3 regions of the Lysinibacillus sp. NPDC056959 genome follow, and region 1 is predicted to be linked to each of the others. Evidence: riboswitches for the same ligand, from Rfam matches in the RefSeq annotation. Region 1 holds a riboswitch; each other region holds the start of a gene.
The links. A riboswitch is a leader RNA that binds a small molecule or an ion and turns the genes downstream of it on or off. The one in region 1 is predicted to bind lysine.
Positions count from the first base shown of each region.

Region 2: linked by a shared signal. The riboswitch ahead of ACFTQ7_RS06130 (aspartate kinase) and the one ahead of ACFTQ7_RS09155 (cysteine hydrolase family protein) in region 1 are both predicted to bind lysine.
Region 3: linked by a shared signal. The riboswitch ahead of ACFTQ7_RS15700 (amino acid permease) and the one ahead of ACFTQ7_RS09155 (cysteine hydrolase family protein) in region 1 are both predicted to bind lysine.

Region 1 is NZ_JBHURE010000005.1:262,143-267,742, forward strand. Features, by position in the region: gene ACFTQ7_RS09145 (GNAT family N-acetyltransferase) at 1-364, shown strand, start outside; gene ACFTQ7_RS09150 (APC family permease) at 1,200-2,543, opposite strand; gene ACFTQ7_RS09155 (cysteine hydrolase family protein) at 2,557-3,273, opposite strand; lysine riboswitch at 3,426-3,610, opposite strand; gene ACFTQ7_RS09160 (hypothetical protein) at 5,000-5,155, shown strand.
Region 2 is NZ_JBHURE010000003.1:386,065-391,664, reverse strand. Features, by position in the region: gene uvrC (excinuclease ABC subunit UvrC) at 1-1,522, shown strand, start outside; lysine riboswitch at 2,117-2,295, shown strand; gene ACFTQ7_RS06130 (aspartate kinase) at 2,513-3,739, shown strand; gene ACFTQ7_RS06125 (methyl-accepting chemotaxis protein) at 3,865-5,124, shown strand; gene ACFTQ7_RS06120 (YslB family protein) at 5,175-5,600, opposite strand, start outside.
Region 3 is NZ_JBHURE010000014.1:1,334-6,933, reverse strand. Features, by position in the region: gene ACFTQ7_RS15705 (serine hydrolase domain-containing protein) at 1-345, opposite strand, end outside; gene ACFTQ7_RS15700 (amino acid permease) at 607-2,067, opposite strand; lysine riboswitch at 2,149-2,325, opposite strand; gene ACFTQ7_RS15695 (CynX/NimT family MFS transporter) at 2,498-3,706, shown strand; gene ACFTQ7_RS15690 (nitric oxide synthase oxygenase) at 3,786-4,832, opposite strand; tRNA gene ACFTQ7_RS15685 (tRNA-Glu) at 5,240-5,311, opposite strand; tRNA gene ACFTQ7_RS15680 (tRNA-Asn) at 5,313-5,389, opposite strand; tRNA gene ACFTQ7_RS15675 (tRNA-Ile) at 5,394-5,470, opposite strand; tRNA gene ACFTQ7_RS15670 (tRNA-Gly) at 5,478-5,551, opposite strand; tRNA gene ACFTQ7_RS15665 (tRNA-Phe) at 5,555-5,600, opposite strand, start outside.

The sequences.
Region 1 (5,600 bases):
GATTTCTATAGAAATGGTTGGTCAGTATCCGATTGTTATTTTGAGTGACAATGTACCTGTAGGATTTTTTGTCTTGCATGCAACTGATAGAGTAAAAGAATACTCTACTAATCCAAAAGCTATGCTGCTTACTGCATTATCTATTGACCATAAACAACAAGGAAAAGGCTATGCCAAAAAAGGGATGCTTGCACTACCTGAATTTATTAAAAGAAAATTTAAAGATTGTAATGAAGTCATTTTAGTCGTTAATCATAAAAATATTCCGGCTCAAAATTTGTATTTAAAAGCTGGCTTTGTCGATAACCTGGAAAGAAGAATGGGACGTATTGGCGAGCAAATTGTTATGAACCTATACCTTTAATAGATTTTCAAAAATCACTCTTCATGACATGGGTGATTTTTTTGTTCTCCTCTTACAGCATATCTCCTTGTTGATCGTCTATCTGAATGCTGTGGAGTACCTAACAAAAGCTCAGAGAGATAATGCAGCAAACTGGCTTATGAATTGTGGAGTTGATTCTCTAAACACAGCTCATCGAAGAAGGACGTGGGGGATTGTTAAGGGAGGTTTGTGGTAAATCGAAACACTTTATAGCAAGGCAACTAACTATGGTTAGTTGCCTTCTTTTAATATGAGTTGCGATACACACCCTACATGTGTGGAGTGTATGTGGCAAAACATGGATGCTGGTGGGTTTAAGTAATTGGCTAGGTACTACCATAGTAGAACCTAGCCTTTTTATTTATCTTCAAACAATTTTTTACTTCAGCTAACGACCTTGTCGAACCCAAATGTTTTTATTATATCTTTAGATAACCTGTTAGCTATCTCATCCGCCTCAAATCCTTTGATATACAGTACTAGCTATATTATTCTGAATATTTATAAGGAATTCCTCAAGGCCAGTTTTAATTTTATTACTTTTATGCATAACACACCTACATTTATATGTTAAAGTTTTAAATTGCCATGAATTGAGCTCCTCGGTACTATTTAGCTACATATAGAAACAACAAGCTAAAAATTCAAGTAATACACCTATACCAGTAAGTAAAGATATTTTATACTGCGAGTATTTTACTTTCGTATAAGATATTCCTGTATAAAAATAAATCAGCTACCTAACATCGATAAACATTACCAATACTAGACAACTGACTTATCTTAGAAATTTACCCTAAGCTCTTTCGGTATTTTATAAATCCGTAAATGTTGGTGGTTTCTTTTTGAAGCCTTTCGTCGTAATGAAAGCATAGATAAAACCGATTGCAAGCCAGATAAAACCTACCTTCAATGTCATCGGTGATAAATTAATAAATAAGTAGAAACAAATACCAAATCCTAGCCCTGGAATTAATAAGTATCGAATTATTTTCATTTCTTTTTTACGGAAGAAGTAATACACGATCACTGACAAATTGACAAACATAAATCCTGTCAGGCCTCCAAAGTTCATTAATTCTGCTACAAAATTTGCTGATAAAAACAGCGCTCCTAAAACACTAATCACACACATCAATAAAATATTGTATACCGGTGTTTGATATTTTGGATGTAAATGTGTGAAAAACTTTTTCGAAAGTACCTCATCACGCCCCATACTAAACATTAAACGGGATGCACTTGCTTGTCCTGTTAAACCAGCTGTCACTGTTGATACAATAATCGCAACTGTATAAAGAGTTGCAAGAACTGCACCACCTGCTTTTTCCGCTACATCAAATAAAGCCGTATCAGCTGAACTAAAGTTTGTAACATCAGGCCATACGAGCTGAGCTACATATGCTTGCACAATAAAAATAAGTCCTCCGATTAAACAAGCTAAAATAGCTGCCTTCCAAATATCCTCTTTTGGATTGACTGCCTCTTCAGATAGTGTTGTAATCGAATCGAACCCTAAAAATGAGAAGCAGGCCATTGCTGCACCAGAAATAATTGCAGACATAACGAATTTTTCATCGTTGAAAAACGGGACAACAGTAAAGAGCGACGTATCACTTTGCGCACCGACAATTGTCTTTACACAAAAAATCACAAAAATAACGACTACAATTCCCATAAACATAACGAGGATTTGATTTGTTTTTGCTGCGATGCCAATACCTAGAATATTGACTGTAGTTATAATACCTGCAATTAATAACACCCATACCCAATACGGAACAGATGGTATTAATGCATTCGCATATGAAGCACCTACCATGAATACAATGAGTGGCACTAAGACATAATCCATAAACATTGCCCAACCCGCAAAAAAACCTAAATGTGGATTAATTGCACGCTGGGTATATGTGTAAGTTGACCCTCCATTCGGAAAAACAGCAGCCATGCGACCGTAACTATATGCAGAAAACATCATTGCAACCATCGCAATCAAGTAGGCTAATGGCAACATCCCACCTGTAGACTCTGCTGCAAAGCCATAAATATAAGCTGGCGCAATCGGTGTCATAAAAGCAATACCATAAATGACTAAATCTTTTAATGTTAAAACACGCTTTAACTGTGGTGTATGATCATTTGGTGTTTGACTCATAGTCCATTTCCTCTCACAGATTCATTGGTTCGTGTTTTGATAGTTCTTCCGTTACTAAATCAATTACTTCATCTGTACTCATCACTTGGCAATAAATTTGATTCATAATCATAATTTCTGCATCATGAAGCTGTTGCGTTGCAGCTGCACATGCATCTTCAACTAAAATAACTTCAAATCCTGCGTCAGCTAAACTTCGAACTGTTGAAGCAACACATTGATCTGTTACAACACCTGTACAAACTACTGTTTCAATGCCCATATTACGCAGTAAAAATTCATAATTCGTACCACTTAATACGCTATCTGTCGTTTTATTTACAACAATTTCGTCATCAAGAGGCTTTAATTCATCCACCATCTCCGCTCCTGGGTCACCGATTGGCAATAAAATATTGTTCCATCCTGTCCGGCGTTGTACAGGAGAACGATCTCTTCCATCTTTATGATGGCAAGCAATGCGACCAAATGTTACTTCTAATTTATTAGTACGGAAAAAATCTAAAAGCTTTTTATTGTTCGGGATCGTTAAATTGTCGATACGATCAAAAAAGTATTCCCACTGATCAAACATGCCCTTTTCTCTTGCAACCTGCGCGTCTAATCCGTCTCGGCTAATAAACTGATGTTGCATGTCTACTATTAGTAATGCTGTTTTATCAGGGTTCACGTTTATTTTTTGACCGTCAGTCGGTAAAAATTCATAGTATAATGTTGATGTATTATCCATAAAATCCCCCCAAAATACCTCTAATTCTAAAATGTATAGACAAATAAAATATAGACTCTTTGTGCAAAAGAATCTGTCTAACACAAAAATGACCTACTCATTTCTAGAAACTTAAAATGAATCGACCATTTAAAATTCCCACTGTTTGTCTAAACAGAGATAGCACAACTTCATAAACACGTATGTTTACGAAGGCAGTCCTGCAACTATTCGCTACAGCCCCAGTATATGATGGCGAGAACTCATCACATGCTTCGGCGACACTTCCTTCTACCAAACTTCTTCATCTTCTCGGACTCCATTAGGTACTGTTAACCGCCGCGCCTCTACACCATTATTAGAAAAGTGTGAATTATTTGATTATTTGAAATAATTATATTATTGCGTTTTTTATATGTCAACTTAAAAATCTACTATATTTTATAAGATTTATTGCGCTCAACCACAAAAAAATGACATTCAAAACACTTTAAACAATAACTATTTACAATAAATACAACAATACATCAACAATTGTATAAGCATTTAATTATTCACCTCTTGATTTTTCATCACCTATAAACCGTTCCCTTCTTAACGTTCACGATTCACAATATAATTCATAAATTACCCCAGCGATAATTTTGATTTTTTCGCTGAGTTTGCACGGCATCCCCCCCTTTAGGATATTTTGAGCTACCGTATTTAGCGTTACCCAAATCATAGTGGATTCATGATCCCGGGGGCGACTAACGCCGTAAACAATTGTTCGAAGAAGGAGGGATACCCACACGCAATTTTTTTAAAAATTTTTGTCCTATAGAAAAAAATCATCTAACACATAGTAAAAAACTTCTCAGAAAAACAAACTTCTAATTAAGTAGTCTATTAATACACAAAAAATGCCCTACTTATATTACCAGCTATAAGTAAGGCACCTCTAAAATTATATTCAGTTTTATTGAGCATATACATTTCCTTCTACGCTACTACTTAAAACATCATGATATTAAACAGTAATAAAAGGTCGCAGCAGCAGCACAACCACCTTCTCTAATAGGCAATCCCTTTTTGATAAGCGACTCTAGTAAGTTGAAGAATTATTTTCCATTATGTATCTAAGTTTGATTACCTCTAGTCTTTCTTTTTTCTAGTTTTCTCCTTTTTGATTCTTTTACATAATTAATATAGTTCCCTGTTCCTTCTATTGCTGAAACTGCAATGATAGCCCATTCTAGTGCATTAACAGCTCTTAGCAATTCCTTTCCATAGAATAATGTAACGTTAGCAATAAACCCATAGAGAAGTGCTTTAGAAAAATACTCCTAAATAGGAAAATACTTTTTCTTGTAGGGATAGTTTTATATCTATTGGCTATCAAGCGTAAAGTGGCGGACAAGCGTAATTTCCAAAATTGCACTAAATGGCATTTGCAATGCCTTGAACATTGTGAAGCCTTACTGATTAGTAGAAATTGAATTTTGAAAGGATTATTATACGAAGGAGTAAAATGAATTCAATTCTTATCGTTTTCTATCGTTGTCTCAATAACCGGAGAAAGCCCATAAACCTTGATATATAAAGGTTTAGTGAATTAACATTACCGGCTGCGTTCTCAGAAAGTGGAGATGAAAATGTTACTATATCCATACCTTTTGTTTCATCACATATATTTCATTATTTAATTGTAAGTTATGCGGATAAAAAATCATCTTTCTCTCACACTAATAGTGGAGGTGAGATGATCATGGGTAATAATAAACATAAGAATAATAAAACTCAAGACAACAAAAAACAGCAGAATCAAAATCAAAATGCTAACAGAGAACGTAAAAATGAAAACAGAGAAGAGTTCGCTGAAGAAGTAGATTTCAGTAGTATTCAAAATGAAAATAAACGTTAATAAATTTCAACTCCCAATATTCACCTTAGAAAAAGGTGTGTATTGGGGCTTTTTTTCTGTAAACATCGACTTTGATCCATCTCTTTCGATTTCTTAAAATAAAAAAACCCGGAAATAATTCCGGGCTAATTACCACTTACTTTTCCTCCATGACACACACTGTCTCGCTTTTCGCATTCGATCTTAAGAATAACCTAAGACAACCGTGCTTTAGCTTTCAGTTGATGGTTATTCAGAGTAAACGATCAATCGTACTCATCGGGTTAACCCTCCCAGTCATATTGGTTGAAGTGAAAATCTTTAATAGTATAGATTAATTATTATTTTTTATACGCTTTTTTGAAAAAAATCAATATGTTCTTTTGGTCCCCAATGTTATGCCTGTTACGAAGTTTTTTTTAATTGATTGGGTATATTCGCAGCTTGTGCTGTGGCTTTAGAATAA
Region 2 (5,600 bases), on a different contig from region 1:
GTTGACGGATGATAAAACGTATCCGTATTTAAAAATTACAAATGAAAAACATCCACGACTTATTACAACACGAAAAGTGAAAAAGGATAAGGCAAAATATTTTGGTCCATACCCAAATGCGTATGCAGCAAGTGAGACGAAAAAGCTGCTAGATCGTTTATATCCTCTTCGAAAATGTGTACAACTTCCTTCAAAGGTTTGTTTGTATTATCACATGGGGCAATGTCTAGCTCCTTGTGTGAAAGAGATTGATGTTGACACTTACAACGATATGATTGAAGATATGACAAAATTTTTAAATGGTGGGGTTGAAGAAGTTAAAAAAGAGTTAGAGGTAAAGATGCTAGCGGCCGCAGGAAATTTAGAGTTTGAACGTGCAAAGGAATTTCGCGATCAAATTGCACATATTGATACAGTCATGCAAAAGCAAAAAATTGTATCAAGTGATACAACAAACCGCGATGTATTTGGTTATGCAGTCGAGAAGGGCTGGATGTGTGTGCAAGTTTTCTTTGTCCGTCAAGGAAAGCTCATTGAGCGTGATGTCTCGATATTTCCGATTTATCAAGATGCAGAAGAGGAATTTTTAACGTTCGTTGGGCGCTTTTATGACAAGCTAGAGCATATTAAGCCTAAAGAAATTTTTATCCCACAATCTATTGATGCGGATATTTTAACAGAATTATTAGAAGTGAAGGTACTAACACCAAAACGTGGCCAAAAAAAAGAGCTTGTTGATTTAGCGATTAAAAATGCTGAAATTGCTGTAGCAGCGAAGTTCCAGCTTATTGAACGTCAGGAAGAACGCACAATAGGAGCATGTGAGGCGCTCGGTGAAGCTATGGGCATTTCTGTGCCTTTACGGATCGAAGCTTTCGATAATAGTCATATGCATGGAACAGATGCTGTATCTGCAATGGTTGTATTTATCGATGGAAAACCTGCAAAGAAGGAGTATCGAAAATACAAAACACGTACAGCTGCCAAGCACGATGATTACGGGGCAATGCAGGAAGTGATCCGTCGTCGTTACACACGAGTATTAAAAGAAGGTCTACCTTTACCAGATTTAGTACTAATTGATGGCGGGAAGGGGCAAATGGAAGTCGCACGGGAAGTATTAGAGGATGAGCTCGGCCTTGTCATTCCAATTGCCGGATTAGCAAAAGATGACAAGCATAATACGTCTCAGCTTCTATTTGGTGATCCACCTGAAGTAATTGCATTAAAGCGCACAAGTGATGGCTTCTATTTACTGCAACGAATTCAAGACGAAGTACACCGCTTTGCTATTACTTTCTTACGACAGCAGCACGAGAAGCATGCTATACAATCTGTCCTCGATCAAATAGAGGGAGTTGGTCCAAAGCGAAAACAGCAATTACTTAAGCATTTTGGCTCTGTCAAAAAAATTCGTGAGGCAAGTGTGCAAGCATTACAGGAAGCTGGGATGCCGGCTAGTCTAGCTAGCAATATCCATACTTATTTTCATTCAGCAGAAAACACTACATCTGAAGGGTAAGTGAGATGAATGTAGATGGAATTCCTTTTCGGTGGGTGTCCAAACACCTGTACCTGTCGCTACGCTTTCGGTACAAAAGACATTTGCTGAATGAAAATAGAGCCTCCGAAGGATGTCACGGAATCGGAAAGGAGTTCTGAGGGGATGTTAGCCTAAAATCATCGCATCCATGCGATAACGGCTAACTGACCTGCATCGGTAAAAACGCCACGTCCTGTGGTATTATCGAAATGACCGATTTCGTGTCGGCCCTCGTGTCGCTGTCGCTACGTTAGCACTGCGCTTTCGTACAAAAAACATCTGCAGACCTAAGCACAAAGCCGATTTCGGACGCTTTGTTCATCTGTAGCGAAAGCAAAGCGACAGCGGCAAATGTTTTCTGCGCGAAAGCAAAGCGACAGCGGCAATTACGCTAAGGTGAAATTGATTTTAAACAAGAGACATTGTCAAAGGATTAGACGTATGCTAAGGTTTGTATATAACATAGCTATTCAATATAGCAATGTCATACACAGCATCTTAGTTTATAAGTAGTTTCTACTTATTAAATTGGAAATTTCTTCGCTAAGATTCAATTAAATACAATCACTATTTAGTGATGATAGAGGTGCAAGGTTCAAGAGTAGTACATACGAGGACGAACAAGTCCAGTGAAAATGTATGAAAGGGGAACTTGCCGAAGTGGAGCATCGTTGTTTCCGATGCTGTGCTGGTTTTACATTTAAGAGATGTAAGACTGTCGATTCTAAACGTTTCGGAGAGCTATCACACATGCGCAAGTTACTTTTATTGTACATGTTATAGGCGGCTTTCACGTTATGTGAGAGCTGCCTTTTTAGATTTCTCGAAACAACATTTTTTCAAGGCTGTTACTCTTACCTAAGAGTTGAAGGATGTTATTTGCTTTTGCGATGTTTTTTTGTGAAAGCTGCAAAATTTTAGCTACTTTATAATCAGCGAAATGATTAAATACGAAGGAGAATGAAAAGAATGGAGAGAATTGTGATGAAATTTGGTGGTGCTGCATTAGCATCAACTGAACACATTCAAGATGTTGCAAAAAAGGTAATTGCAGAAAAGGAAAGTGGTTTTGATATTGTCGTTGTCACTACAGCAATGAGAGGGACGTCTAAAGAATTAGCAAAGATGGCTTGTAATCTATCAGACAATGCGTCTAAACGTGAACTAGACGCACTATTGTCAACAAGCTCACAACTATCAAGTGCATTAGTGGCAATTGCTTTGCAGGAAGAAGGTTATGATGCAGTGTCATTAACAGGCTGGCAGGCAGGTATTCAAACTGATGCGGTGTATGGCAATGCACGAATTGATGTGATAGAAGCTAGTCGAATAGAAGAGTATTTTACTCAGGGGAAAATCGTCGTCGTTGCAGGGGAACAGGGGATCGGTAATTCACGGAATATTACGACGCTTGGTAAAGGTGGTGCGGAGACGACGGCTTTAGCTATTGCTGCAGCATTAGAGGCAGAGCGTGTAGATATTTATACGAATGTGGATGGAGTCTATACAGCTGATCCAAGTCAGATTGCTGGGGCACAAAAGGTAAAAGAAATTTCCTATGATGAAATGCTAGAGCTATCAAATTTAGGATCACAAATTTTACACCCACGGGCTGTAGAAATAGCAAAGAAGTTTCAAATCCCAGTTATCATTCGGTCAAGCGAAAAAGATACAGAAGGTACTTTATTGAAGGAGGAAGTTGAAATGGAGAAAAATTTAATTGTACGTGGTGTTGCCTATGAGTCAGACGTTATTCGCCTAACGGTAGGGTATGATGCTTATTCTAATGCTTCGTTAGCAGATATGTTCACAATGCTTGCAGAAAATCGCATAAACGTTGATATAATCGTACAAGCAATAATTGATGGCTTAAAGCCGACTGTATCATTTACTATTTTAAAAGAGGAGTTCGCTGATGCATTACGTGTCCTAGAAGATAGTAAAGTATCACTAGGGTTTAGTTTTGCTGATTTTGAAATTGGTTTAGCGAAAGTCTCTATTATTGGCTCAGGAATGGCATCTAACCCGGGAGTGGCAGCCCGTATGTTTGATCGTTTACGTCGTGAAGATATCCCTGTGAAAATGGTAAGTACATCTGAAATAAAAGTGTCTGTCGTTGTTCCTCAGGACGAAATGATTCGTGCAGCAAATGCATTACATGACGAATTTAATTTAGAACAAGCGCTTTACATATAATATGAATAGGGTGTGTCATTAAATGGCACATCTATTTTTGTTTACATTAATTTCATACTTTATCTAATTTAGTTGTTATATAATAAAATGTGACATGTTTTTCCAAATGGAAGGTGGGAGTTAATATGGTGCTATTCGGTTTATTTCAAAAGCCAGTGGATGAAAGCGTTGAGCAACACAACGATTTAGAAATACAAATATTAAAAAAGCGAATTTTGGAATTAGAACTTGAGCATGACAGTATTGATGTGAAAAATGCGATTTTAGACTTTGTACTAGCGCATATGGAGTTAATTAATTTTCAAACGGCGCTAAAGGTTCAAAATGTCTCAACAAGTGTAGGGGATATTTCAGCAATGAGTGAAGAAATGTCGTCAAATACAGAAGAGATACTTGCAGTTGAGCAAAATGTTAATGCAAACATTCAAGAAATCAAACAGCATTCATTACTCCTTGTAGAGGAAATGGAAGCGTCCATTACAAAAGGTGAACTGGTTCAGGAGTTGTTGTCTAAAGGAGCTCATTCAACAGAGCAGTTGTATAATGAAATAACTAAAATGGATGATATCGGTAAAGGTGTGACTGGGATTGCTGATCAAACACAACTACTATCCTTAAATGCCTCTATAGAAGCTGCACGTGCTGGTGAACATGGAAAAGGATTTAATGTTGTTGCGATGGAGGTAGGGAAGTTAGCTAACAGCTCGAAAGGTTCATTGCAAGAAATGACGAAGATTCGATCAGTCATTGATAAGAAATTACATAATACAATAACAAATATTAAAGAAGTCGAACATTATTTAACTGACTTTTTAAGTATCATGAAGAGCAATATTACTAATTTGACTGTAACAAGTAAAAATATTGAAGAAGCAGCACATGGCATTGATCAAATGACAGTCGCATCAGAAGAAAATGTAATAGCTGTAGGACGTTTAGCGGAAACAACGACGGAATTATCTCATACTAGTGACTTCTCGGATATAATACAAAATCAAGTATCTGAAATGTTAAAAGCTATTGCTCCTACAATCCGTAAGCCTAAAGAGCAAACGGTAGTTAGCCAATTGGCAGCAAGGTTAATGGATCATGCAAGCTTTTTAAGAAATGCTTTACAAAAGGCTGGCCTAAAAGAAATTATAAAAACGCATCATGAATGTAAGTTTGGGGAATGGTATTATGGCTATTTTGAGGAATATCGGAATTTGCCAGAATATCTTCATATAGAACAACCTCATGAATTAGTACATATGGCTGCACAAAAATTAGTGAATGAACTGTCAATCAAAAACTTAGAGGAAATGATTCAATACTCACTAAATATTTTAGAAGCGTTTATTTCGTTAATAGATGTACTTTTAAAAGAAAGACATGCCCACCTATAAATATTAAAAGGATTGTCATCCATAAATTTGGAATGACAATCCTTTTCGTTTTACTCTGAAGGAACGGTGTTCATGATTCGTTCCTTGACGTCCCATTTAACTGTAAATGTAACGTTCTGTTGCTTTTCACGTTTTTCATCATAGCATTCAGTTAAGTAACCTTTTGCTTGCTGGATTTGTTCAGCTATAAATCCTGCTTCGAGTCTAAAGCTACGAAGACCGATTTGTAACAGTTCTGAATCATTTGTCAACTGGAATGTACGTCCATCCTTCGATTCCTTGACAAGCTCTAAATTACCCCAGCAGGCATCTGCGAAAAATGCGATAAGTTCATCTTGACTTTTACATGGGAACTTCCGTGCTAGGTCTTTTCCTGCCCAGTAAAGAACATCACCTTCATGTTTACCAAGAATGGAAGATAAAATATAATCGCGAATTATCTCATAGCCAAAAGCTGAGATTGTAGGTGATGAAGT
Region 3 (5,600 bases), on a different contig from region 1:
CCCGTAATAACCGATTTTTTCATAAGTCATTAAATTCGGCTTTATCGAATGGTTAATCCAATCCTCTGAAACTATCCTTTTCTCTTTATATACGCCTTTCTTTAAAACTAAGAGCCCCACTTTCATCATATCTTCTGCCTTTAATAAAAGACCATCTGCCCCTTTACTAATTTTCTTCTTATCCTCGTACCACTGATATTCTTGAATACCTAATGGTTGAAATTTGTCCTCACCTATTAAGCTTTTACGTACAGCTATTTCTACTGAATGAAGATAAACGATATACGTTTCAACAAATGACATAACCAAAATTTGGTGGTTATTCATTCTAAAACAGTTTACCATATTAAGGTTGGGCACCAAAAATGGAGGGACGGTCTGAAAAGCTAAAGTCCACTTTTATTTTCTCCAGTAATTTTATCTGAAGATCCTAAAATATAAAAATGGATCAATGATTACTATTATGGGGATGCGGGGGTTTGGGGCTTAAAGGATTTAATTTTTCTCTGACAAGATTGTATGTTTGAGCTTGCCAATTCATTTTTCAACTAAAAAAAACTGCCCTGCAAGCCATTTTCTATGGCTCACAGGACAGTTTATTATTTATTAATCTACTTTTAAATCACATTGCTCAAGTGGAAGCATTTTTGTTTTATGCTTAATTTTATAGCCAAGCCATAACAGTAAGAACAGTGGAATACCGATATACGAGACAAGGACTCCGTACCAATCTACTGAACCACCCATAAATGCACTGTAGTTTTGTCCAATAACAACAATCATACAAACCGTAAAGGCAAATAGCGGACCGAATGGGAATAATTTTGCTTTATACGGCAACAATTTCGGATCTAAGCCCTGTACGTCGAACGCTCGACGGAAACGGTAATGGCTAAATGCAATTCCTAGCCAAGCAATGAAGCCTGACATCCCAGAGGCATTTAGAAGCCACATGTAGACCACACCATCACCAAAGAATGAAGCTAAAAATGCTAGAGAGCCTACAGCTAAAGTCGCCAGTAATGCGTAAATTGGAATACCTCGACGGCTTAGTTTAGCGAAAAATTTAGGTGCATGTCCATCTACCGCTAATTGCCAAAGCATACGAGAAGATGCGTACAGCCCTGAATTCCCTGCTGACAGCATTGCCGTTAGAATAATAGCATTCATCAATGATGCAGCAAAGGCAATTCCTAAACGGTCGAACACCAGTGTAAACGGTGAAACAGCGATATCTTCAGATAGCAAACGTGCGTCTGTAAACGGAATCAACAGACCAATTGCACCGATCGCTAAAATATAGAATAAAAGAATTCGCCAGAAAACGGACTTAACAGCTTTCGGAATATTTTTACCAGGATCATCTGTTTCACCCGCTGTTATTCCAAGTAATTCTGTTCCTTGGAACGAGAATCCCGCAGCTAAGAAAATACCAAATGTAGCAAGGAAACCACCGTGGAATGGTCCATCACTAATAAAGAAATTCGTAAAGCCTACCGGAGCATTTCCTCCTAAAATACCAAATATCATTAAGAAACTGATGATAATAAAAATGATTACAGTTACAACCTTTATCATGGCAAACCAATATTCACTTTCACCATAGCTTTTTACCGATAATAGATTGAACGTTAAAACGACAGCAATAAATAAAACAGTCCAAAGTGCTGAAGAGCTATCTGGAAACCAATATTTCATAATCAATGATACAGCTGAAATTTCTGCCGCAATTGTAATTGCCCAGTTGTACCAATAGTTCCAACCAAGTGCAAAGCCTAGAGCTGGATCCACAAATTTTGTAGCATACGTACTAAATGAGCCCGATGATGGCATATAGGCTGCCATTTCGCCTAAGCTCGTCATTAAAAAATAAACCATGATACCGATTAATGCATAAGCAAGAAGCGCACCGCCAGGGCCTGCCTGTGCAATGGCACCACCACTAGCTAAAAACAATCCTGTACCGATTGTACCGCCTAATGAAATCATTGTAATGTGACGGCTTTTTAATTCTTTTTTCAACTTTGGCGCTTTATGGCCGAGCTGATTGACTTTTATTTCACTCACAATTTAGCTTCCTTCCTTTTAAGAGGCGAAAAAAATGCCATCACATGAACGGCAGTGATGGCTAAGAATCCTCTGTTCTTTCAAAATGATAGCTCAACACGTTGTCCAAACGTGACAGTTCTGTTCCTTTCGGAGACAGCCCCAGCATGAGGTTTTCAAGTCCCCTCACACTTCGGCAGTATTTCCTTTCAACTAATATCTTAAATGCTTGTCATTTCCATTAGCATACTCTTAAATACCGCGACCTCTACCTCAATATAAACATGAGGCATATTATTAAATTTATGATGAATATTATTCTAACATATGACATATGGCATTTCAACAACTCGAGTAACATTCTATATTTTGTGAATTTTCAACTATTTTTATTATTGTGATAAAGTGGTATAGTGGTTCAATCATAATTGTTCTAACAGGGGGGATTTATTTGACTACTCATGAACATACCGATACTTATCCTAGCAGGAAAATTAACTGGAAAGGTACAACCTTATTACTAGTGATCGGCGTAATTTGTATTGGCTCGACATTACGGATGCCACTAACAGTTGTTGGACCTATTATTTCCTTTATCCGAGAAGACCTCGGCATATCCTATGCATTAGCGGGCTTTCTAACAACAATCCCATTGCTAGCTTTTGCAATTATCTCACCTTTTGTACCAATTGTCGCACGTAAAATAGGGCTAGAACTAACATTATTTTTATCGACTATTCTTTTGGCATTAGGGATTGTACTACGCTCCCTCGGCACAACTAGTTTACTCGTATTTGGCACTGCGCTAATTGGTATAGCCATTTCATTCGGTAACGTACTTATTCCAGGATTACTTAAATTGAAGTTTCCTTATCACGTAGGTTTGCTTATGGCATTTTTCACAATGTCGATGAATTTGACAGCTGGGCTTGGCGCTGGCATTAGCTATCCTGTTGCCCATTCATCCATTGGCTGGCAAGGTGCTCTGGCAGTCGCACTTGTTCTTGTGGCGTTAACCATTTTAATTTGGATTCCACAGTTGAAATTTAATAAGCCAGAGCCTAATGTTAAAACTACGAAAGAACGTACACCTTTATGGAAATCACCTGTTACTTGGGCAGTAGCGGGAGCTATGGGATTTCAGTCGTTATTATTCTATACAACCGCTGCTTGGATTCCTGAAATATATATAGCACAAGGATTAGCTGCAGATCGTGCAGGATGGATGTTTTCCATCATGCAATTTTCACAAGTCCCAATGGCCTTAGCTGTCCCTATTATTGCTAGTAAAATGACATCTCAACGACCTCTCGTATTCATGTTTACGGCATTTTACTTAATTGGCTTTATCGGACTAGTAATGGAATGGACGAACCTCGCTATACTTTGGATGGTACTACTAGGCTTAGCCGGAGGAGCTTCATTCTCATTAGCGATGATGTTCTTTACATTACGTACCCGTACCGCTTTTGAGGCAGCTGATTTATCAGGTTTTGCACAATCATTAGGATATTTATTAGCCGCAATCGGTCCAATTTTATTTGGTTATTTACATGATATATTTGGTGGCTGGGATATCACTGGTTGGTTATTTGTTGTCGTAGCATTCATACTCTTCTTATGTTCATTTAGAGCTTCTAAAAATGAATATGTAAATTAAAAAAGGTAGCTCATAATCTTATTTCAGCGAGTGTTTGGACACTCGCTGAAATAAAGTTAACGTGAGCTGCCTTTCTCTATTAATAAGGTGGTTTCTGATAAAAATAGTTCGGTGTATTGTAAACATTAACATAAGGCTTGTGATAAATATGGGTTGTAGCTGGTGAAAGAGGTGGAATCAACCATGTCCAATTGCCTGTCACCTCGCGATTTGCTGCTGCTTCTGCTTCCTCAAACAATTTAAATTGTTGTGCAGCTGTATGATGATCTACAATGCTCACACCATCTTCTTTAAAAGAATGTAGAACGGCCATATTCAGCTCAACTAATGCTCGGTCACGCCATAGAGAAGCCTGTTTAGTTGTATCAAGGTTAAAAATTTCTGCTATAGCGGGTAGCATATTATAGCGATCATGATCTGCTAAATTACGTGCCCCAATTTCTGTACCCATATACCAACCATTGAATGGAGCTGCCTCAAAGTCGATACCTGCCATTTGGAAGCGCATGCTCGAAATAATCGGCACTGCATACCATTTTAATCCTAGTTTTTCTACTTGAGAAGATTCTGGGTGGCGAATCGGTACCTCTAGTACATATTCGTCAGGGATTATAAACACTTGTGGCTCTCTATCATCCACCTGTACGACAAGCGGAAGCACATCAAATGCTGTTCTCTCACCCTGCCAGCCAAGTGATTCACATACTTTTGTAAACGCAACGGAATGCAGATCACCAACGATTCCAGATTCCGTTTCATAGCCAGCATAGCGAATTAGCTGATGATTCCATATACGTACTCGCCCTGGTGCAAAAATCGTTATTGTCGGACGAATTTTCCCATCATTTGTTGCGTATTGAATATGTTTAAGCAAAGTGTTGAAGATATCCTCTTCATGTGAAAGATCACGGGCATCAACAACATGCAGCGATTGCCAAAACAATCGACCAATACATTTATTACTATTACGCCACGCCACTCGTGCACCAAAGATTAGTTCTTCCGTTGTCGGTATATATTCTCCAGTTGTTTTAATATACTGTAATTTATTTTCTAGCCATGTTTTTGACTCGTCTTGCTCTACTTGATAAAGTTCTAAAAATCGTTGTACTTCATGTAAATTCATATCGAACTCCTCCATCTACCCTCATATTAGAGGAATGGAACTATTATCACCACGAAAAAATCTGCAAAAAAACATACATATTTTATATATGAAATACTTTGTTCAATATTTCTTATCATTTTTTGGGATTAGGGAAAAGATAGACACCTTCGCTTCAAGTGCTATTATGAGAATTTCAGGGGATTATAAAGGACAAAGCCTTTTTGTATGTAGAAATTGGTTATACAAGAGATATCTTCAGTTGCAAAACCGATTTTTTTTATCATGATTAAGCCCTTCGCAATACTTAGGAATAGACGTTATAACACGGCTATTCGAAATAAAACTTCCTTAACACAAAGGGTGATCCTTTTTAGCTTTTAATTGGCATAAAAAAAGCATGTTACACGAATGTGCAACATGCTTGATGACCCCTACGGGATTCGAACCCGTGTTACCGCCGTGAAAGGGCGGTGTCTTAACCACTTGACCAAGGGGCCGTGGCTCCGAAGGCAGGACTCGAACCTGCGACAACCTGATTAACAGTCAGGTGCTACTACCAACTGAGCTACTTCGGAATAATGGTGGGCCTAAATGGACTCGAACCATCGACCTCACGCTTATCAGGCGTGCGCTCTAACCAGCTGAGCTATAGGCCCATTATTTTGGAGCGGGTGATGAGAATCGAACTCACGACATCAGCTTGGAAGGCTGAGGTTTTACCATTAAACTACACCCGCAGATGGTGGGTCAGGACGGAATCGAACCGCCGACACTTAGAGCTTCAAT